DNA from 4 places in the Pseudoalteromonas sp. S3785 genome. Region 4 is predicted to be linked to each of the others. Evidence: predicted binding sites of a transcription regulator. Region 4 holds the regulator's gene; each other region holds the start of a gene.

Region 1 (4,721 bases), on a different contig from region 4:
TACAGGCAATTAAGCGCCTGCAAAATGAAGGTATTCATCTAGTAATGCTCACTGGCGATAATAAAGCGACCGCACACGCTGTGGCTAAAAAAGTCGGTATTGATGATTTTATCGCAGAAGTGTTACCAGAGGATAAAGTAAATGAAGTCACTAAACGCCAGCAGCAAGGCGAAATTGTAGGTATGACGGGTGATGGGATCAATGATGCCCCCGCGCTTGCTAAGGCAGATGTCGGTTTTGCGATTGGTACAGGTACCGATGTAGCCATAGAAAGCGCCGATATTACCTTAATGCGTGGCTCGCTGCATGGCCTTGCTGATGCTATTGCCATTAGCAGCGCAACAATTAAAAACATTAAACAAAACTTGTTTGGTGCCTTTATTTATAACGTTGCGGGCATTCCTATTGCTGCCGGTGTGTTGTATCCCTTTATTGGTGTGCTACTAAATCCTGTAGTAGCGGGCGCAGCTATGGCGCTTTCATCACTGACTGTCGTCACCAATGCTAATCGCTTACGTTTTTATAAACCCAATAAGCGCTAAGGAGTCGATAATGTTAATCATAAATTTACTGGGTGCAGTATTAATTGTGGCCATTATTTATTGGTTTTGGCTTTATAAGCCAAAGCAAATACACAGTAATGACAATACGCAAACCATAGTGGTAGATAACGGCGTTTATCAACCAAGTCATATAAAGGTGGCGGCCAATAAAAAAGTAACACTTACATTTGATAGAAAAGACAGTGCACCGTGCGCCGAAACTATGGTGTTCCCGCAGCTTGATGTAAGTGAAAGCCTTGCAATGGGAGAGAATAGAATCACTTTGCCTGCACTTGAAGCAGGTGAGTACGACTTTCATTGCCAAATGAAAATGTATAAAGGTAAGTTAATCGCTGAGTAACCAGTGAGTTGATGAAGTAACATTAATACGGTCTAACTTTATGTTGAGCTAAACAACGGGTTATGTCGTATTAGTGTTATTTAAACACACTAGATTATTTAATGAATAACTTAAACCCTAAAAAATTACTAAACAGTAAGTGGACTGCTACCCCAGCTATTAATAAAGAAAAACACTTTATAATTGTAGAAGTAGAATACGATGAAGAAGGTAATGTAATCGAATGTATTACCGAGTCGGTGTTTTCTAAAAATCAGTACTCAATACGCTGGCGAGATTTAAAAGACACACAAAAATGGCGTCAAGGCTGGAAGTAGTTAAATTGTTTTTATACTTTAAAAAACGCCAATTTGTTATGCCCAACTAAATGCAATGCGCTCCCTTTTTAATCCCTGCCTTTTACTAAATTCGCCATTTGGCAACAAATGCCTGTTTTTTACAGGCTTGCCGTGCTTTTAGAAAATAAACGCCAAATATTTCGTAAATATTCTTATATTTCAATTGTTTATAATTTAGGTTTTATAGCGTTTAATTGTTTTAATTAAGCTGTTCAGCTCTAGTTTATTCTTAAACTTCCCCACATTATGTTTTTAGTTAGCTTTTAGCTCACGTGTGGCTTTTTTATAAATAATAAGTTATTGATTTTAAAAGTTTATTTTAATTGGCTCATCAGGCTGTTGCAAAAAAGCAACAAAAACACCTCTCGAAACTTCATCTATACATGCACTTTTCATGTAACTCATTGTTTATCAATTAAAAATAAAAGATGGCATTGAAGTTGTAATAGCTAAGCTGTATTAAGCAAACGTGGGTAACGCCAATTGGCTACTCCCCTAACCCTATGAAGGATTTCATTATGAAAAAGGCACAATCAACATTGGTATTAATGGCTTTAGCCTCTTCATCAGCGGCTTTTGCAGTAACAGATTTTGACACACTCGATAAAGATGGCAGTGGCACATTAAGCCCGTTAGAAGCATCTGCTGATGCTGAATTAATGAGTCAGTTTACAAAACTTGATACTGACAAAAACAACGAGCTATCTAAGAGTGAGTTCGACAAAGCATAAGTGAGTGCTTTGAGTAGTTAACGCCCAGTGACACGTTAATTCTGAGTTGCCAAAGACAACCTAAGTAAGCAAGGGAGCTTACCATAAAGAATAACAAGGACAGTGTAATACACAGGGCATTTTATTATAAACGCATAGCGAAGGAATCGATATGTAAAAGCGATACCCAACTTTGCTTGCAATAGTGCTGGTATTTTCTGGCACATTTGCAAAGTTTGATACCAACACAAACGGTAAACTTTTTTAAGCAAAGGTTTTACAAGCGCAGACGGTTAATGCGCTGTGGTGTAAGCATAGTTCTGAGTTGCCAAAGACAACCTAAATAGGCAAGGGAGCCTATTAAAAAGAATAACAAGGAAGTGAATTGTAACCACCTCAGCGCAAATTTATACAGGTAATGCATATTATTGAAGGATTACATTATGACTAAGCTGAAAACAACATTTGTACTTATCACCTTGGTGTCATCATCGGTGGTATTGGCAAATACAGAGTTTAAAACACCTATGCAAGGCGAAGGTGATTTAGCAAACCAAAGTGATCATTCAGCAGAACAAATAATGCAGCAATTAAATATGCAAAGCCGAAATGGCGTTACCGAAAATGACTTTTTTGAATATTAACAATTACCCCTTAATGGATCTTCGAAAAGGATTTCTCACCCTTAATCTGGTTATTATGCCTAAGGAACGATTATGAAAACAGTAAATAAAACGCTAGCACTTGCTGCTCTTTTATCATCTTCAGCAGCCTTTGCTGCGGTAGATTTTAACTCTTTTGATGCTGACGGCGATGGCGTTATTAGCAAATCAGAAGCACAGGCTAATGCTCAGTTAGTTCAGCTATTTGATAAGTTAGATACAGATGGAAATGGTGAGCTTTCTCAGCAAGAGTTTTCAAAGGTACAATAAAATTAGGCGCATACGTAGGTTTACGCACTAACCAAACGTTTAAAGATCATACTCACCAAGCAGCTAAGTATTTAATACTTAGCTGCTTTTTTGTGCGCCTAATAAAATATAAATGCCGTTTTATCACCAAAAGGGTGCAATTCCAATTATGTTAATTAATAACCTATTGATTTTAAACAGTATATTTATGTGGTTTTAAACTTGCTTAGTTAACGCTAGAGCAACTGGGTGAGTAAACAATTATGGCGCGAATGAGTTATATGAGTAGCGTTGAGCGCTACCATGAGTATGAGCAAGTAATACACAGCTTGCTTGACTCTATTTTAATGAGTATTGAAGATGGGCTTAACAAAAATCGAGATACGCGTTTTTTAGTAAAGCAATACCCCTTTTTAGAGCTGCAATATTGTTTAAACGAACCTGGGCTTCAGCTAGGCAATAATGTGTGCTTTAAGCGTGCTTATAAAAAATTAGCCGAGCAAGGTAATCAGCAAGATTTAAGTGAGCGCCCTTACTTTTTACAATCTAAACAAACCGATTCGGTGTGCTTTACCGATCCGTATATTTCTATCGCAACTAATCATTTATGTATTTCGGCTATTAAAGAGCTGAAAAAGCCAATTAACCAGCAACATTATTTAGTGCTAGACGTATGCTTAACCCAGTTAATTGAGTTTGTAATGGGAGACAGCGCGCGTGCTGGTATTTCGCCTTATTTTAAAGCGGGTTATGGGGTGATTGTGGCGTGTTTATTTACTTTGGTTCTCTTTTTACTGAGCATCGTATTTAACGATATATATGCATTATTAACCCACTTTGATTCAGCCTCTGATCCCCTCGAGCCCTTTAGCATTATTATATATATTACTTTAGCGTTGGCCGTGTTTGATTTAGGAAAAACCATTCTCGAAGAAGAGATTTTAATGCATAAGGATATATTTAGGCACTCATCTACACGGCGCACAATTACTCGGTTTATATCTACCGTGCTAATTGCAATATCTATTGAGGCGCTATTAACCATGTTTAAAGCGGCGCTCGGGCAAGCTGAATACTTATTACCGGCCATTGCGATGATGCTTGCGGTGGTAGGGCTTTTAATCGCATTGGCTATTTATGTGTATTTAGGTGCTAAAGCCGAAACCTTACTAATGCGGGCGCGCTCAAAATTAAAATCCTCCAAGTAGGAGGATTTTAATACGATGGGTATAATTGCTATTTAGCTTTAAACATTGCTTACTAATGCGGTTTATCTTGCTCGCGCTTTGCTTTAAAGTCTGAGTCACTCGTCCATGTAGGCCAATCGCCATTGTTGGCAAGTTTTGTGGCTATATCAACAATAAGCTCTATGTCTTGTTTCACACCACCTAATGACCATTGCGGCGAGTAATCGTCGGCTTCTTTATGGTATTTTTGCGCAATGTAATCAGGGTCGGTATCGCCAAGGCTCATAAACAATAAACTAGGCACACCTTGCTTAGCTAAAGAAAAATGATCCGATCTAAAAAACAATCCATTTTGCGGGCGAGGATCCATTTTAACAACACGACCTTGTGCTTTTGCCGCATTTGCTAGGTAGTTTTCTAGGGTGGATAAATCGTTACCGTATTGCAAAATGTAATCAGTGCCATCTAACACGTTCATCCCGTCAATATTTAATAGAGCAACCATTTGTTTAGTGGGCACAACACCACCGGTTGCAAACTCTTGTGAGCCAATGAGGCCAGTTTCCTCAGCGGTAAAATTAGCAAATAAAATAGAGCGCTTAAACGGTGTTTGCTGGTGGATTTGATTCATAATGCGGGCAATTTCAAGTGTGGCCGCTGTGCCAGAAGCAT
Region 2 (4,721 bases), on a different contig from region 4:
TGTTTGCTGGTCGCTGTTCCAGCGGTACGTAAGCTCAGTTCGGTTTTGGGCGGTATCAGCGCCGTCTATAATTTCTACAAAGCTGTTTTGTGCTATTTCTTCACGCTGTAAATGCTGAAAATACGTAATATTTTTTAATGAAGTATTAGCACTTAGTTCACGCTTATAAATGCTGTGAATTAAATAGGTTGTTGCTTCGTTTTGATTATCAGGATCGGTAAGTACGGTGCTGCGATTTATTTTTATTTGCCCTGTAGGCGATACAATTGAACCCGCCGCCGGTACTGTACTGCCATTGGTTTGTACGCCTTGGCCTGTTATGTAAAGGCCATCATCAATTAAGGCTTGAGTAGGGCGGTTAATGCCTGCGTTATCGGTAAATTCAACTTGGTATAGTTCAAAGTTAATATCCCAGCTGCTTTTATCGTCTGGCAATATTCTAAGTGCTGCAAATAAACTGTCGCTTTTTGTACCTGAATAATCGTAGTAGCTGCCTTCATCAAGATGCTCGTAACTTACTCTAAGACCCACTTTGTCTTGAATAATTGGCGCGGTGTAATCTATTTGCGCACTGTATTGATCCCATCGCCCCGCTGATAGCTTAACTTTACCTTTACTTTCATCTGTAGAAGCAGTCTTTGAGTGTAAATTTACAAAACCACCGTTACGTTGGCTTGAACCAAATAGAACAGGTGGTGCACCTTTTACTACATCTATTTGTTCTATAGAGTTGAACGATAAAGGCACACCAAAGCCATTGTTACCTGCTTGACGGCGTGTACCGTCTTGAAAAAGCTCTCCGAGTTGGCCACGAATAGTAGGCAAACTAGGTGCACCAAAGCCACTTGCAGAGTATGTGTTTGGGCTAACCGCAAGTACATCTTGTAGGGTAGTGATGTTAAGTTGTTCTATTAACTCACTTGAAATAGGCGTTACTGAGCGTGCGATGTCTTGCAATGCCAAATTATCCCCGAAAGGGCCGTCCACAGTGGCATCTTTTACAGATAAACCTTGAGATTTAAGAACTTGGCCAGCTACTTCTATATGCTCAATTGCGCTTTTAGTTATTGCTTTTGATTCTTCAGCTGCAAATGCTAGTAATGGTGTGTTTAATATAATGGCTAGCGCGATTGCTAATTGTGCGTGTTTCAAACGTTTTCTCTCTACGATTAAAATGTTGTTGGCGATAAAGACCGAAAGCCTTAAAAATAACTTTCAATTAATTTAGTCTTCTTTTTATTTTTTAGAACGAAAGCCAATACTCTATTAATAAATTCATACTTAAGTACCTAGTTTTAAAATATAATGTAAGCTGCTGCTTTGTATGGTTTTTTTAAGCATAGTCTATTTTAATGAAACCTGTGTGTTATTAATTTATTTTTATAAACTTATAGGTTCATCAAACATGTATTGAAAAAAATTACTCTTTTTTGAAATAAAAGCTCAGTTATACGGTCTAGCTTACTTCAACGTTTATTAATATTTTTTTAAGGAAGTTTTATGACAGGTACAATTAACTCTGATGTGCAAAACCGTTTGCAATGGTCACTCTTCTCTTTGCGTTTAGGGGTGTTTATTGTAATGATAATGTGGACATTCGATAAGTTTGTTAACCCTGGACATAGCGCACGTATATTTGAACATTTTTATGGTATTAGTGGTTCTACGGATATAATTGCTTACGTTATAGGTGCTGTACAACTTGTTTTGGTTTTAGCATTTATGGCGGGTATTAATAAGCGCCTTACATACGGAATCATTTTTGTGATGCATGGCCTTTCTACACTTTCATCTTATAATCAGTATATTGATGGCTTTAATAACTTATTGTTTTTTACAGCGTGGCCAATGTGGGCAGCATGTTTTGCACTTTACTTATTACGTGATCAAGACGTTAAATACACAGTATAAGTATTAAGCAAAAAAAATGGTTATAAGCCATAGGCTTATAACCAATAAGTACACAGGGAGTGTATGGAAGTCGGTTTACAATATTTAGTGCATTGCTTTGTTGTAGCGTTTTGCTAATGTTTCTTTTTGATTTTCAGTTAATGCTTTTCCAGCAAGTTGAAATACTTCACGTTCTTCTTCGCTTAAATGGTGGTGTACTAATTCATTAAGCTTTTTCGCTGTTTTAAGCCATACAGATGAGCTCATTTTAGTGTCTTCTAATTGCTCAACTAACTCATCTATTTCGTGATGTTCAGCAACACTATGACGCGCCTTTTCTTGAGTTAAGTCATCGCACATCAGTGGATTATAAAAAAAGCGTTCTTCAAATTTGGCGTGATCTTCAAGTTCTGTTTTAAGTTCACTCATTAACGTGTGGCGCTCATCCGTATCGCCATGAGTTTCAATAAGTGCATCTACCAATTTACGTTGTTTATCGTGATCGTAACGTAGCGCTTCAAAAATATTCATAATTAATCCTTTTACTTGTTCTCAAATTGCTTATGTCATTAACAAAGCAAACTAGATGCCAAACTTTAACCTATTGATTTTTAGTTGTTTATGTGTTTTTTAATCAGCTATAAAATAAACGGTCTGTAATTTTTACAAGCAAACTAATGCAATATTTTCAGGTTTTAGTTCTACAGATACTTACAAATATTTACTGGTTGTATATTTTAGTGAAGTGATAAAGTGATGGCATTATTTAGGTACAGGTTTTATATAGTCATTTACATATGTGGTTTATAAAACTTTAGTTAACAGGATTGTTTAAGGATGAATATAAAAACCCCCATTACAGCACTGTTACTGTGTGCATTGTTAAGTGCATGTAGTACAGCTTCGCATTCTGATCGAAGCTTATGTATAAAAGAAGCTGAAGTGACTGAGCTAAATGGCTCCCAAACAAGCTCAGAAGTTTATAATGAATGTATAAGTGCTCAATTAAAAAAGGATGCTAAAGAGGATACCTTTTTCGATGAAGTAGGTGTGTTTTTTATTGACCTACTTGTTTTGATAGCCGATTAAATAAGTAACTTTGTAGCTATAATCTAAGGCAGAAGGGTGCTTTAAATAGGATTGATTATGAAAGCGTTTGTAGCTTTATTATTGTTGTGTATATTTTTAACTGGCTGTGCTGCTCAGCCTTATGCGGGCTCTGCAAAATGTATGGAGCAAGCCGATATAGCTTATGAAACCGATTTACATAAATATGAGCCACTAGATAATGAATGCAAAGCTACAAAAGTAAATACGCCTAATAAAGAGTTTGAGAATCATAGTATTGTTGATAGAAGTCTTTTACAGCTAATTGTTAGTTTTTTAAACGGTATATTTAGATAATTAAAATACAATTAAATAAGGTATGTATGCAGAAAGAACTAAAAGCAAAAATTATAGCTGTATGCGATAAAAAAATAGCAGCCAAAGGCGAAAACGTAGGTCTTTCTTTTTACGCTTTTTTTGCAAATAAAAACGACAATCCAGAGCTGCTGATGCAAGCCGCTACGTGGTGGATACACACCCATAAGTTAGATCACTTTGAAAAAGCGATAAAAATAAAACAAATGATTATAGAAGGGCAGTAATAACGTATATTTACGCGATTGCTATTTGGTTTCTGCCATTTTCTTTTGCTTTATAGAGTTGTTGGTCTGCACGTTTAATTAGCTCGCTAAGTGAGTCGCTTTTAGCATGACTTATTGCCACGCCAGCACTAAAGGTAACGTGTGTTTTACTTGGCAATGCCTCAATATGACTACAGTACTGCGCTAACTTATTTTCAAGATTTTCAAAAAAGCTGCTTATTTTATCCCGGTTTTGTGTTTTTAAAACAAATAGCCACTCTTCGCCGCCATAGCGTCCAAACTTGTTAGTAGTATTTAGTGTGTCTTTTGCTGCTTGAGCAAATTTTACAAGTACTAAATCTCCTATATCATGGCCAAATTTGTCGTTAATAGCTTTAAAGTAATCTAAATCGACAATAGCTATTGCTAGGCTCTGCTGGGATAAACACTCATCAGCTTTTTGTAGTATGCCACGTCGGTTTAAGCTGTTAGTTAGGTAGTCGGTTAATGCTATAGCATGGTATTTTTTACGTTGGCGCATTTGTCGGTAAAATAAAAATAGCGATACGAGCACCACAATAAAGGCAATAGATGCACTTAACCGCCAAATTATTTTTTGTTGGTGTTCTTCTGTAGCTTGCAATTTGTTTATGTTTTTTTCGTATTCTAGCTGTAAAATCTTGTCTTCTTTTTCTTTTACTTCAAATTTAACCTGCAAGGTTTTTATATTGGTTTCGCTGGTGGCTTCGTAATGTTCTATTGTATAAGCAAGCTCATCTTCAATGGCGTTAAAGGCATCCTCGGTGTAGTTAAGTTGACGCTTTAATTTATAGCGTTTGCTTAAAAAATCAGCCTTATAAATGCTGCGACTAAATTTATCGAGATTTAAAAATACCTCGTCGTTTACTTGGTTGGCTTTATTTAATAAATTTTGTTTAATGTAAATATCTGATAATAAAATCATTGAGGCTAAATGCATATCGTTAATGCCGGCGGAGCTTGCAAGTGCAATGTTTTTGTTTGCGAGCATTAAAGCCGTATCGTAATTACCCTGCAGGTATTGAATATTTGCAATAGAATATTGAGCAAAGGCTAACCCTTTTTTCATATTAACTTTACTAAAATAAGCCAGCGCTTTATTTAAGTATACAAGCGCGTTTTTAGGCTGACCGACCTCCAGTAATACATTTCCTAAGCTCCAAT
Region 3 (4,721 bases), on a different contig from region 4:
TGAGCTTTAATATCGCACTTACAGGCCTAGCTGCCGCTCAAAAAGACTTAGACGTAACAGCAAATAATATTGCTAACGTAAATACCACTGGTTTTAAAGAATCGCGGGCTGAATTTGCTGATGTATATGCTGCATCTGTGTTTAGCGCAGGTAAAACCAAAAATGGTGATGGTGTGCAAACAACTATGGTTGCACAGCAATTTCATCAAGGCTCACTGCAATTTACTAACAACTCGTTAGACTTAGCGATTACCGGCGAAGGTTACTTTGCAATGACCGATGATATTTCGTCGCAAGATTTAACCTATACTCGTGCAGGTGCATTTAAGCTAAATCAAGACAATTTTATGGTTGACGCCAAAGGTAATTACTTACAAGCTTTTCCGGTTGATGCATCAAGTGGGGACACCACATCGGTAAGTCTAAGTACAACTAACCCAATTCAAATTCCTGATTCATCTGGTTCGCCTCGTGCTACGGAAAACGTATTTTTGTCATTTAATTTAGATGCAACAGCAGATGCTACAGGCCTTGCTTTTGACCCTACATCAAATGGTACGTATAACTCGTCAACGTCTACAACCGTTTACGACTCATTAGGTGAGCCGCATATTCTTCAGTACTTTTTTGTTAAAGAAGAAGACGCTGCTGCAGGTGGTACTGATAACAGCTGGGAGGTATACGCCACCTTAGATGGGAAAGTTGTAGATGGTACATCAGGTGCAGAACAAACAACTACACCTTATACACCGATAGCTACACTTGGCTTCGACTCTAGTGGTTTACCTGCAACAACCAACGGTATAGCAAATACTAACGCTACAACATTTGACGAAATTAATTTACCGGCAGGTGCAGGCACTGGTTTATCGTCAATGCTTGATAACGGCGCGACATTTCCAAGCACGGGTATTGAGTTAAATTGGCGCGATGAAAATAACACAGCAGGACGTATTCCCACTCAGTACTCAAGTGGTTTTGAAGTAAAAGCCCTTGACCAAGATGGCTCTACAGTCGGTCGTTTAGCGGGTATTGATATTGGTACAGACGGTAAAATTGTGGCCTCGTACAGTAATGGTGATTCAACCTACTTAGGGCAAGTGGCTATGGTACGTTTTCCAAACTCACAAGGTTTATCGCAAGTAGGCGATACCAGCTGGAAGCAAAGTATTGACTCTGGCGAGCCGGTAGCCGGTGAAGCAGGCTCGGGTACTTTTGGTAGTATTAATTCATCTGCACTTGAGCAATCAAATACCAACTTAACAAACGAATTAGTTGATTTGATTACCGCTCAACGTAACTACCAAGCAAACTCTCGAGCGCTTGAAGTTAACTCAACAATTCAGCAAAGTATTTTGCAGATTCGATAAGTTAACCTTATTTTTGGTTAAGATTTTAAGGCTGCATTTTTGCAGCCTTTTTTATACCTAATACCACAAAAATAGCCTAGCTGAACCGTTCAATACCTTTCTTATATTGCGTCAAATTTAATCTGGCATCTATTTTGCATTTATCAACTCAGAGATTTTTTATGTGAGTCGATGTTATGGACAAAATGGTCTACATTGCGGCCTCTGGCGCTAAGCAAAGCCTACAGGGGCTTGCACTTAAAGCCAATAATTTGGCAAACGCAAATACCACAGGTTTTAAAGCTGACTTCGCGCAAGCGCGTTCTATGCAAGCATTCGGCGAGGGCTTGCCGACCCGAGTGTTTTCTATGCAAGAGCGACCTGGTTCTAACATGACCTCTGGCGGCATAATAGAAACAGGGCGAGATTTAGACATTGCCATGAGCGATAACGCCTGGCTCGCTGTTCAAGATGAGTCAGGGAATGAAGCCTACACTAAAGTCGGTACGCTGAACATTACTGCACAAGGCATGTTAGTAACGAGCCATGGTCGTCAAGTTATTGGCGAAGGTGGCCCCGTAATTCTACCTGTCCCTATTGAAAAAATAAGCTTTAGTGCAGATGGCGCCATTCAGGTTCGCCCGCAAGGCGCACCAGCCAATTTTTTAGAAGAAGTAGACACGCTACGTGTTGTTGAAGGAAACAGCAGGCAGCTTGAAAAAGGTAACGATGGTTTATTTAGACCAGTACCTGGGCAAACCGTTGATACCTCTGAAAATGTAAAAGTATTAAGTGGTGCACTGGAAATGTCTAACGTTAATCCAGTTCACGAAATGGTCGATATGATCAACCACCAACGTCAATTTGAGTTACAAGTAAAACTAATGAAAACAGCTGAAGAGATTGACGAACGTCAAGATCAGTTGATGCGCATAGTTTAACTTTAAAATGAGGGCATACTTATGAATCCTGCATTGTGGATAAGTAAAACAGGGCTAGACGCTCAACAAACTGATATTTCAGTTATTTCAAATAATTTGGCGAATGCCAGTACCGTAGGTTACAAAAAGAGCCGCGCTATTTTTGAAGATTTACTGTATCAAAACATCAACCAACCTGGCGGGCGATCATCACAAGATACTGAGTTACCATCAGGCCTAATGCTTGGTGCCGGTGCAAAAGTGGTTGCTAACCAAAAAGAGTTTACGCAAGGCAATATGCTTACCACTGAAAACTCACTTGATTGGATGATCTCAGGCGAAGGCTTTTTTGAAGTGTTGCAACCTGATGGCAATATTGCCTATTCGCGTAATGGACAATTTACTACCGATGAAGACGGCCGCATTGTTACTTCAGGCGCTGGCTTTGTTGTTCAGCCCGAAATGAATGTTCCCGATGATGCGCAATCAATTACGGTTTCTCAAGATGGTGAAGTATCTGTACGTGTTGCAGGGCAAGCCGATAATGTGGTGATTGGTCAGCTAACAATTAGCGACTTTATTAATCCATCTGGTCTTGAGCCAATTGGTCAAAACCTTTACACCGAAACGGCTGTTAGTGGTGCGCCTGTGCAAGGTAATCCAGGCGTAGAAGGGTTGGGTACTATTATTCAGGGTTCGCTTGAAACATCAAACGTTAATGTAACAGAAGAACTGGTAAACCTTATCGAAACACAACGTGTTTACGAAATGAATTCAAAAGTAATCTCAGCCGTTGACGAAATGATGAGCTACATCAATCAACAGTTATAATCGTGCACAAGGGGATAGTTATGCGTAAAGTTATTTTATTTGCTGCAGGCACCTTATTTTTAAGTGGCTGTGTTTCTACGCAAAATAGTGAAGTGGTTCAAGACGACCCATACTACGCACCCATGTACCCAGAGCCCGTAGCAGAGCCTGTTGTTGCAACAGGTTCGCTATTTAATACCAACACATTTAATGACCTGTATTCAGATAAAAAAGCGCTTAGAACAGGCGATATAATTACCGTTAAGCTTGAAGAGTCAACACAAGCTACAAAAGCCGCAAAAACTGAAACTGACAAAGAAACCGACGCCAGTTTGGACCCCATTATTGGATTAGGTGGCTTACCTGTCAATATAGGTGGCGACAGTATTCAGTTTGGTATTGGTAGTGATTCATCATTTACCGGTGACTCTAAATCAAATCAGTCGAACAGTTTAGTGGGTGATATTTCTGTAAATGTTATGCGTGTTTTACCCAATGGTAACTTAGTTATCCGTGGCGAAAAATGGCTAACACTTAACACTGGCGAAGAGTTTATTAGGCTCGAAGGGCTAGTTCGCCCGCAAGATGTAAGCGCCGATAACACGGTTGAGTCGAATAGAATTGCGAATGCCCGCATCCAGTATTCAGGAAAAGGGCAAACACAAGAGGCGCAAAGCCCAGGGTGGTTAACACGTTTCTTCAGTAGCTCGTTGTTTCCATTTTAAAGGATAGTAGTATGAAAAACATTAAAGCGTTTATTTTGATCATACTGCTAGGCTGGCAATTTTCTGCCAGCGCGGAACGAATAAAAGATGTTTCTATGGTTGAAGGGGTCCGTGCCAACCAATTGGTAGGCTATGGTTTAGTGGTGGGGCTACCTGGCACAGGGGAGCAAAACTCTTACACGCAACAAAGTTTTAGGGGCATGTTAAACAGTTTTGGTATTACCTTACCTTCAACGCAAAGCCCTAAAATTAAAAACGTAGCAGCAGTGGCAGTTCATGCTGAGCTGCCGCCGTTCAGAAAGCCAGGGCAAACAATTGATATTACGGTTTCCTCTATTGGCAGTGCAGGGAGTTTACGTGGCGGCACATTACTACAAACTTTCTTGAAAGGGGTTGATGGTAACGTATACGCCATAGCACAAGGCAGCTTAATAGTAGGGGGGTTAGGTGCACAAGGGCTTGATGGTAGCAAAGTAGTAATTAATACCCCAACCGTCGGCCGCGTACCAAACGGAGCTACTGTTGAGCGCGAAGTTAAAAGTCCTTTTATGCAAGGCGACTACATTACGTTTAACTTAAATCGTCCAGACTTTACTACTGCAAAACGTCTAGAAAAAACAATCAATGATTTAGTTGGTCCTAATAGTGCACAGGCGATTGATGCAGCCTCAGTACGCGTTATTGCCCCGCGTGATGCATCGCAAAGGGTGTCTTATTTATCAACGCTTGAAAACCTAGAGTTTAAGCCTGCTGACACCTCTGCAAAAATCATTGTTAACTCACGCACAGGCACAATTGTCATTGGCAAAAATGTGAAGTTACAGCCTGCGGCAATAACCCACGGCGGCCTAACAGTTACGATTGCTGAACAGCAAAATGTAACGCAGCCTAATCCTTTAGCAGAAGGCGAAACCGTC
Region 4 (4,721 bases):
AACTAATTAACCATACGCGAACAATATATTATGACCAATAAACTCTCTAAAATACTTATTATCCCATCGCTGATGCTTGCATGTAGCGCTTCTGCTGCTGAGCCTGCTGCTCAACCGCCAGCAAACCAAATTTCTATTAGTGCAGACCGTCAAGAAGGTCAACTTAAAGAAAACGTAGGTATTTTTGAAAAAAACGTCGAAATTGTGCATGGGAACCGCAAAATTACAGCCGACCGACTCGAAGTACATAAACGTGAAGACCTAGGGGATAACAAACAACTGCTTATTGCCACTGGCAGCCCTGCCTACTTCGAAGAAAAACAAGACGATGGTACCGTAATGAGTGCCAGTGCAAACGAAGTACGTTACGACGTAGCAAAGCGCTTTTTAACACTTGTTGGGGATGCCGAAGTCGCGCAAGCCGGTCAAAAAATTAATGCTAAAAGTATTACCTACGATATGCAGCAGCAACTTATTAGCGCAGAAAAAGACGAAAACTCAACGGATCGTGTCCACACAATTTTAGTGCCTGTTGAAGCAAATATTAAAGAAAAAACAGGTAACGAAGGTCAACCATGAGCACCTTAAAAGCAGAACTATTAGCAAAAAGCTATAAAGGCCGCCAAGTTGTAAAAAATGTAGGCCTTGAGGTAGAAGCCGGCAGCATAGTGGGCTTATTAGGCCCTAATGGCGCAGGTAAAACCACCACCTTTTACATGATTGTAGGGTTAGTACCTAGCGACAAAGGTAAAATATCTATTGATGATAACGATATAACGTTATTACCTATGCACAGTCGTGCTCGCTTAGGCATTGGCTATTTGCCGCAAGAGTCATCTATATTTAGAAAGCTAACAGTTTATCAAAATTTAATGGCTATTTTAGAAACGCGCAAAGAGCTAAATAAAGCCGCGCGAGAAGAAACGCTTAACAACTTACTTGATGAATTTAGCATTCAACATATACGTGATAGCCAAGGTATGGCACTTTCTGGTGGCGAACGCCGCCGTGTAGAGATAGCCAGAGCACTCGCAGCGAACCCTAAATTTATTTTGTTGGATGAGCCTTTTGCTGGTGTTGATCCGATTTCAGTGTTAGATATAAAGAAAATAATAGAACATCTTAAAAATCGTGGCATTGGCGTATTAATTACCGATCACAATGTAAGAGAAACCCTTGATGTTTGTGAAAAAGCCTACATTGTTTCTCATGGGGAGCTAATTGCATCTGGCACCCCAGAACACGTATTAAATGACAAAACTGTACGCGATGTTTATTTAGGCGAGCAATTTAGGCTGTAACATTTAAGCCACACCTACAAGCATCTGCTAATATTAATTATAACAACATAAAAGGATTGTTAGAGATACATGAGGCAATCATTACAGCTGCGCATGGGCCAGCAACTTACAATGACTCCACAATTGCAACAAGCGATTCGCTTGCTGCAGCTCAGTACATTGGATCTCCAGCAAGAAATACAAGAAGCACTTGATAGCAACCCGCTATTAGAAGTAGAAGAGCAAGATTACACGGAAGAGTCGGCTGGAAAAAATGAACAAAAAGCAGATACGGATGATGTAACCGTAAGCGCATCGGCTGATGATACAACCAGTGAATACGAGCAAGACAGTGGTGAAGCTTTAAATAAAGACACTGTTAGCGATGATATGGCGATGGATGTAACTTGGGATGAGTACATGAGTGCAGCCCCTGCGGCATCCTCAGGCCCAATGCCAGAAGATGAGTCTATTTATCAGGGCGCCTCTACTGAAACGCTACATGAGTACTTAATGTGGCAACTTCAGCTTACTCCTTTTAGCCCAACTGACGAAGCCATTGCTATAGCCATTGTAGAAGCTGTAGATGACTCGGGTATTTTAACGCTAAGTTGTGAAGAGATTTTAGAAAGCTTTAACCAAGAAAACGATGACGACGTTGAAGTTGAACTGGATGAAATAGAAGCCGTTTTAAAACGTATTCAATTATTCGACCCTGTAGGTATAGCCGCGCGGAGCTTACAGGAGTGCTTGTGTATTCAGCTTAACCAGTTTGATAAAGACACCCCTTTTATAGAACAAACTAAAATGATCTTAACCGATCACATTGATCTATTAGCGGCACGCGACTATCGTACATTAATGAAAAAGACTAAGCTTAAAGAAGACGAGCTTAAAGAGGTCATGACTCTTATACATACCCTCAACCCAAAACCTGCAGACACAATAGTAAGGGAAGAGTCTGAGTATGTCATACCGGATGTGTCAGTTAAAAAAATTAAGGGCCGTTGGGTGGTAGAGCTAAACCCAGATAGCATGCCAAAAATACGCGTAAATAGTCAGTATGCGGCCATGTCACGTACCGTAAAATCAAGTGGAGATAGCCAGTTTATTCGCTCTCATCTGCAAGAAGCTAAATGGTTTATAAAAAGTCTTGAAAGCAGAAACGACACGCTGCTAAAAGTAACAAACTGTATTGTAAAACAGCAACAAGCGTTTTTTGAACATGGCCCCGAAGCCATGAAACCAATGGTTTTAAACGATGTTGCTGAAATGGTAGAAATGCACGAATCAACAATTTCGCGTGTTACTACGCAAAAATATATGCATACGCCACGTGGTATTTTTGAGCTTAAATATTTTTTCTCAAGCCACGTAAGCACCGAAAACGGTGGCGAATGTTCGTCAACCGCAATACGTGCCTTAATTAAAAAGCTAATTGCCGCGGAAAACTCAGCCAAACCATTGAGTGATAGTAAAATTGCGGATATATTGGCAGAGCAAGGAATTAAAGTAGCTAGACGCACAATAGCAAAATACCGTGAATCGCTAGCTATTCCACCGTCAAATCAGAGAAAGAGTTTGATATAAGACGTAAAAAACAAAGAGGAAATGCTTATGCAACTAAACCTAACTGGTCGTCACGTAGAAGTAACTGATTCACTTAGAGACTATGTAAATAATAAATTTGCAAAGCTAGAAAGGCACTCAGATCATATTAGCAATGTGCATGTCATTCTCGATGTAGAAAAACTCAACCAAAAAGCAGAAGCGACTATTCATGTAAGCGGCGCAGATTTATTTGCCTCAACAGAGCACCAAGATATGTATGCTGCTATAGACTCGTTGATTGACAAGCTCGATCGTCAAGTCATAAAACATAAAGAGAAGCTTGCTAGACACTAATATTATGAAATTAAGTACATTAGTATGCCAGGACTGCAGCAAAGCTGCGGTCCTTTTTAGTAGTAAAAAAAGAATTTTAGAATTTATCAGTGAGCTTGCTCATGAAAAGCTCCCTTACTTACCACAACAGGATATTCTTAATGCGCTAGCCAGCAGAGAAAAACTAGGTAGTACGGGTATTGGCCGCGGTATCGCAATTCCGCATGGTAGAATGGGTGGCGTAGAAGAACCGCTTGCGTTAGTACTCGTTAGTGACAAGCCTGTAAACTTTGATGCTATTGATAACTGTCCTGTTGATATTTTTGTTGCACTCATCGTACCAGATGGCGATAACCAGCAGCACCTAAAGACTCTAGCAACCATAGCTGATAAACTGAGCAATAAAGAATTTTGCAAACAGCTGCGAAGCGCTAAAACCGATGCAGAACTGTATCAAGTAATTGTTGATCAATCGTAGTAAATACTAAGGGCTATAAATGGAGTTAATAATCATAAGCGGCCGTTCCGGTTCAGGTAAATCGGTTGCTTTACGCGTGGTTGAAGATTTAGGTTATTATTGCGTAGATAATATCCCGGTCAACCTGCTGCCCTCTTTAGTACGTAGTGTTTCAGATAACTATGACAAAATAGCTGTTAGTATCGATGTTCGTAATATCCCCAAAGAGCAAGACGAGTTTAACGATATTCTTGAATACCTACCGGACTTTGCTAAACCCACTCTGTTTTATTTAGACAGTGATGATCAAACACTCATAAAACGTTTTTCAGAAACACGCAGATTACATCCTTTATCCATCGATTCATTGCCGCTCGACTTAGCAATAAAAAAAGAAAAAGAGCTGCTTGATGTACTTGTAACCCGCGCAGACTTTATGCTTGATACGACTGATTTAAGTGTTCACCAATTGGCTGAGTCAATTCGCGAAAAAATACTCGGAAAAAAAGATAAACAACTAATTGTAACGTTTGAATCGTTTGGTTTTAAACACGGCATACCTAAAGAAGCTGATTATGTATTTGATGCTCGCTTTTTGCCAAATCCGCATTGGGAGCCTGAACTTAAACCGCTTACAGGTCTTGATCAACCTGTAAAAGACTTTTTGGCAAACCACAGCATAGTGCAAAAATTTACTTGGCAAATTCAAACATTTGTACAAACTTGGTTACCACACTTAGAGCGCAATAACCGCAGCTACCTGACTATTGCAATAGGTTGTACGGGTGGACAACACCGCTCGGTTTATTTAGCCCAAACTATAGGTGAGAGCTTTGCAATGACACATCCAAATGTAAAAATTAGGCACCGTGAGCAAGAAAAGTAACCTTAAAATAATAACCTGTTCAGTTTAGGTATAGTAATTTATGCGTTGTGAAGACACGTTTTTAATAAAAAATAAATTAGGCTTACACGCCAGAGCGGCAACGGTCCTTGCGCAATTAGCTGTGCAATTTGATGCTAAAATTACCTTACATCAAGATGATAAAGAAGCCGCTGGTGATAGCGTATTAGCCTTAATGCTACTCGAAAGTAGTAAA

Evidence for each region. The regulator sigma-54, encoded in region 4, starts transcription at its own class of promoters, with help from an activator protein. The targets are predictions, from matches to a motif close to GTTGGCACGNNNNTNGNNT.
Region 1: a site for sigma-54 is predicted at 1,669-1,687, ahead of CWC17_RS00750 (EF-hand domain-containing protein). Genes of this name have one in related genera too.
Region 2: a site for sigma-54 is predicted at 2,466-2,484, ahead of CWC17_RS10785 (hemerythrin domain-containing protein). Genes of this name have one in related genera too.
Region 3: a site for sigma-54 is predicted at 1,492-1,510, ahead of CWC17_RS05625 (flagellar basal body rod protein FlgF). Genes of this name have one in related genera too.

What each region holds. Positions count from the first base shown of each region.
Region 1 covers NZ_PNCT01000003.1:56,695-61,415, forward strand. Annotated here, with positions in the region: gene CWC17_RS00735 (heavy metal translocating P-type ATPase) at 1-542, shown strand, start outside; gene CWC17_RS00740 (cupredoxin domain-containing protein) at 553-903, shown strand; gene CWC17_RS00745 (TIGR02450 family Trp-rich protein) at 1,005-1,220, shown strand; gene CWC17_RS00750 (EF-hand domain-containing protein) at 1,760-1,972, shown strand; gene CWC17_RS00755 (hypothetical protein) at 2,395-2,595, shown strand; gene CWC17_RS00760 (EF-hand domain-containing protein) at 2,668-2,883, shown strand; gene CWC17_RS00765 (EAL-associated domain-containing protein) at 3,126-4,070, shown strand; gene CWC17_RS00770 (M28 family metallopeptidase) at 4,123-4,721, opposite strand, start outside.
Region 2 covers NZ_PNCT01000039.1:24,870-29,590, reverse strand. Annotated here, with positions in the region: gene CWC17_RS10795 (TonB-dependent receptor) at 1-1,152, opposite strand, end outside; gene CWC17_RS10790 (hypothetical protein) at 1,501-1,911, shown strand; gene CWC17_RS10785 (hemerythrin domain-containing protein) at 1,996-2,421, opposite strand; gene CWC17_RS10780 (hypothetical protein) at 2,728-2,979, shown strand; gene CWC17_RS10775 (putative periplasmic lipoprotein) at 3,037-3,294, shown strand; gene CWC17_RS10770 (DUF6500 family protein) at 3,321-3,539, shown strand; gene CWC17_RS10765 (tetratricopeptide repeat-containing diguanylate cyclase) at 3,550-4,721, opposite strand, start outside.
Region 3 covers NZ_PNCT01000021.1:5,577-10,297, forward strand. Annotated here, with positions in the region: gene flgE (flagellar hook protein FlgE) at 1-1,370, shown strand, start outside; gene CWC17_RS05625 (flagellar basal body rod protein FlgF) at 1,547-2,290, shown strand; gene flgG (flagellar basal-body rod protein FlgG) at 2,312-3,100, shown strand; gene flgH (flagellar basal body L-ring protein FlgH) at 3,121-3,804, shown strand; gene CWC17_RS05640 (flagellar basal body P-ring protein FlgI) at 3,816-4,721, shown strand, end outside.
Region 4 covers NZ_PNCT01000005.1:45,145-49,865, reverse strand. Annotated here, with positions in the region: gene lptC (LPS export ABC transporter periplasmic protein LptC) at 1-41, shown strand, start outside; gene lptA (lipopolysaccharide transport periplasmic protein LptA) at 31-579, shown strand; gene lptB (LPS export ABC transporter ATP-binding protein) at 576-1,301, shown strand; gene CWC17_RS01695 (RNA polymerase factor sigma-54) at 1,371-2,870, shown strand; gene hpf (ribosome hibernation promoting factor) at 2,898-3,185, shown strand; gene CWC17_RS01685 (PTS sugar transporter subunit IIA) at 3,190-3,642, shown strand; gene rapZ (RNase adapter RapZ) at 3,662-4,507, shown strand; gene CWC17_RS01675 (HPr family phosphocarrier protein) at 4,548-4,721, shown strand, end outside.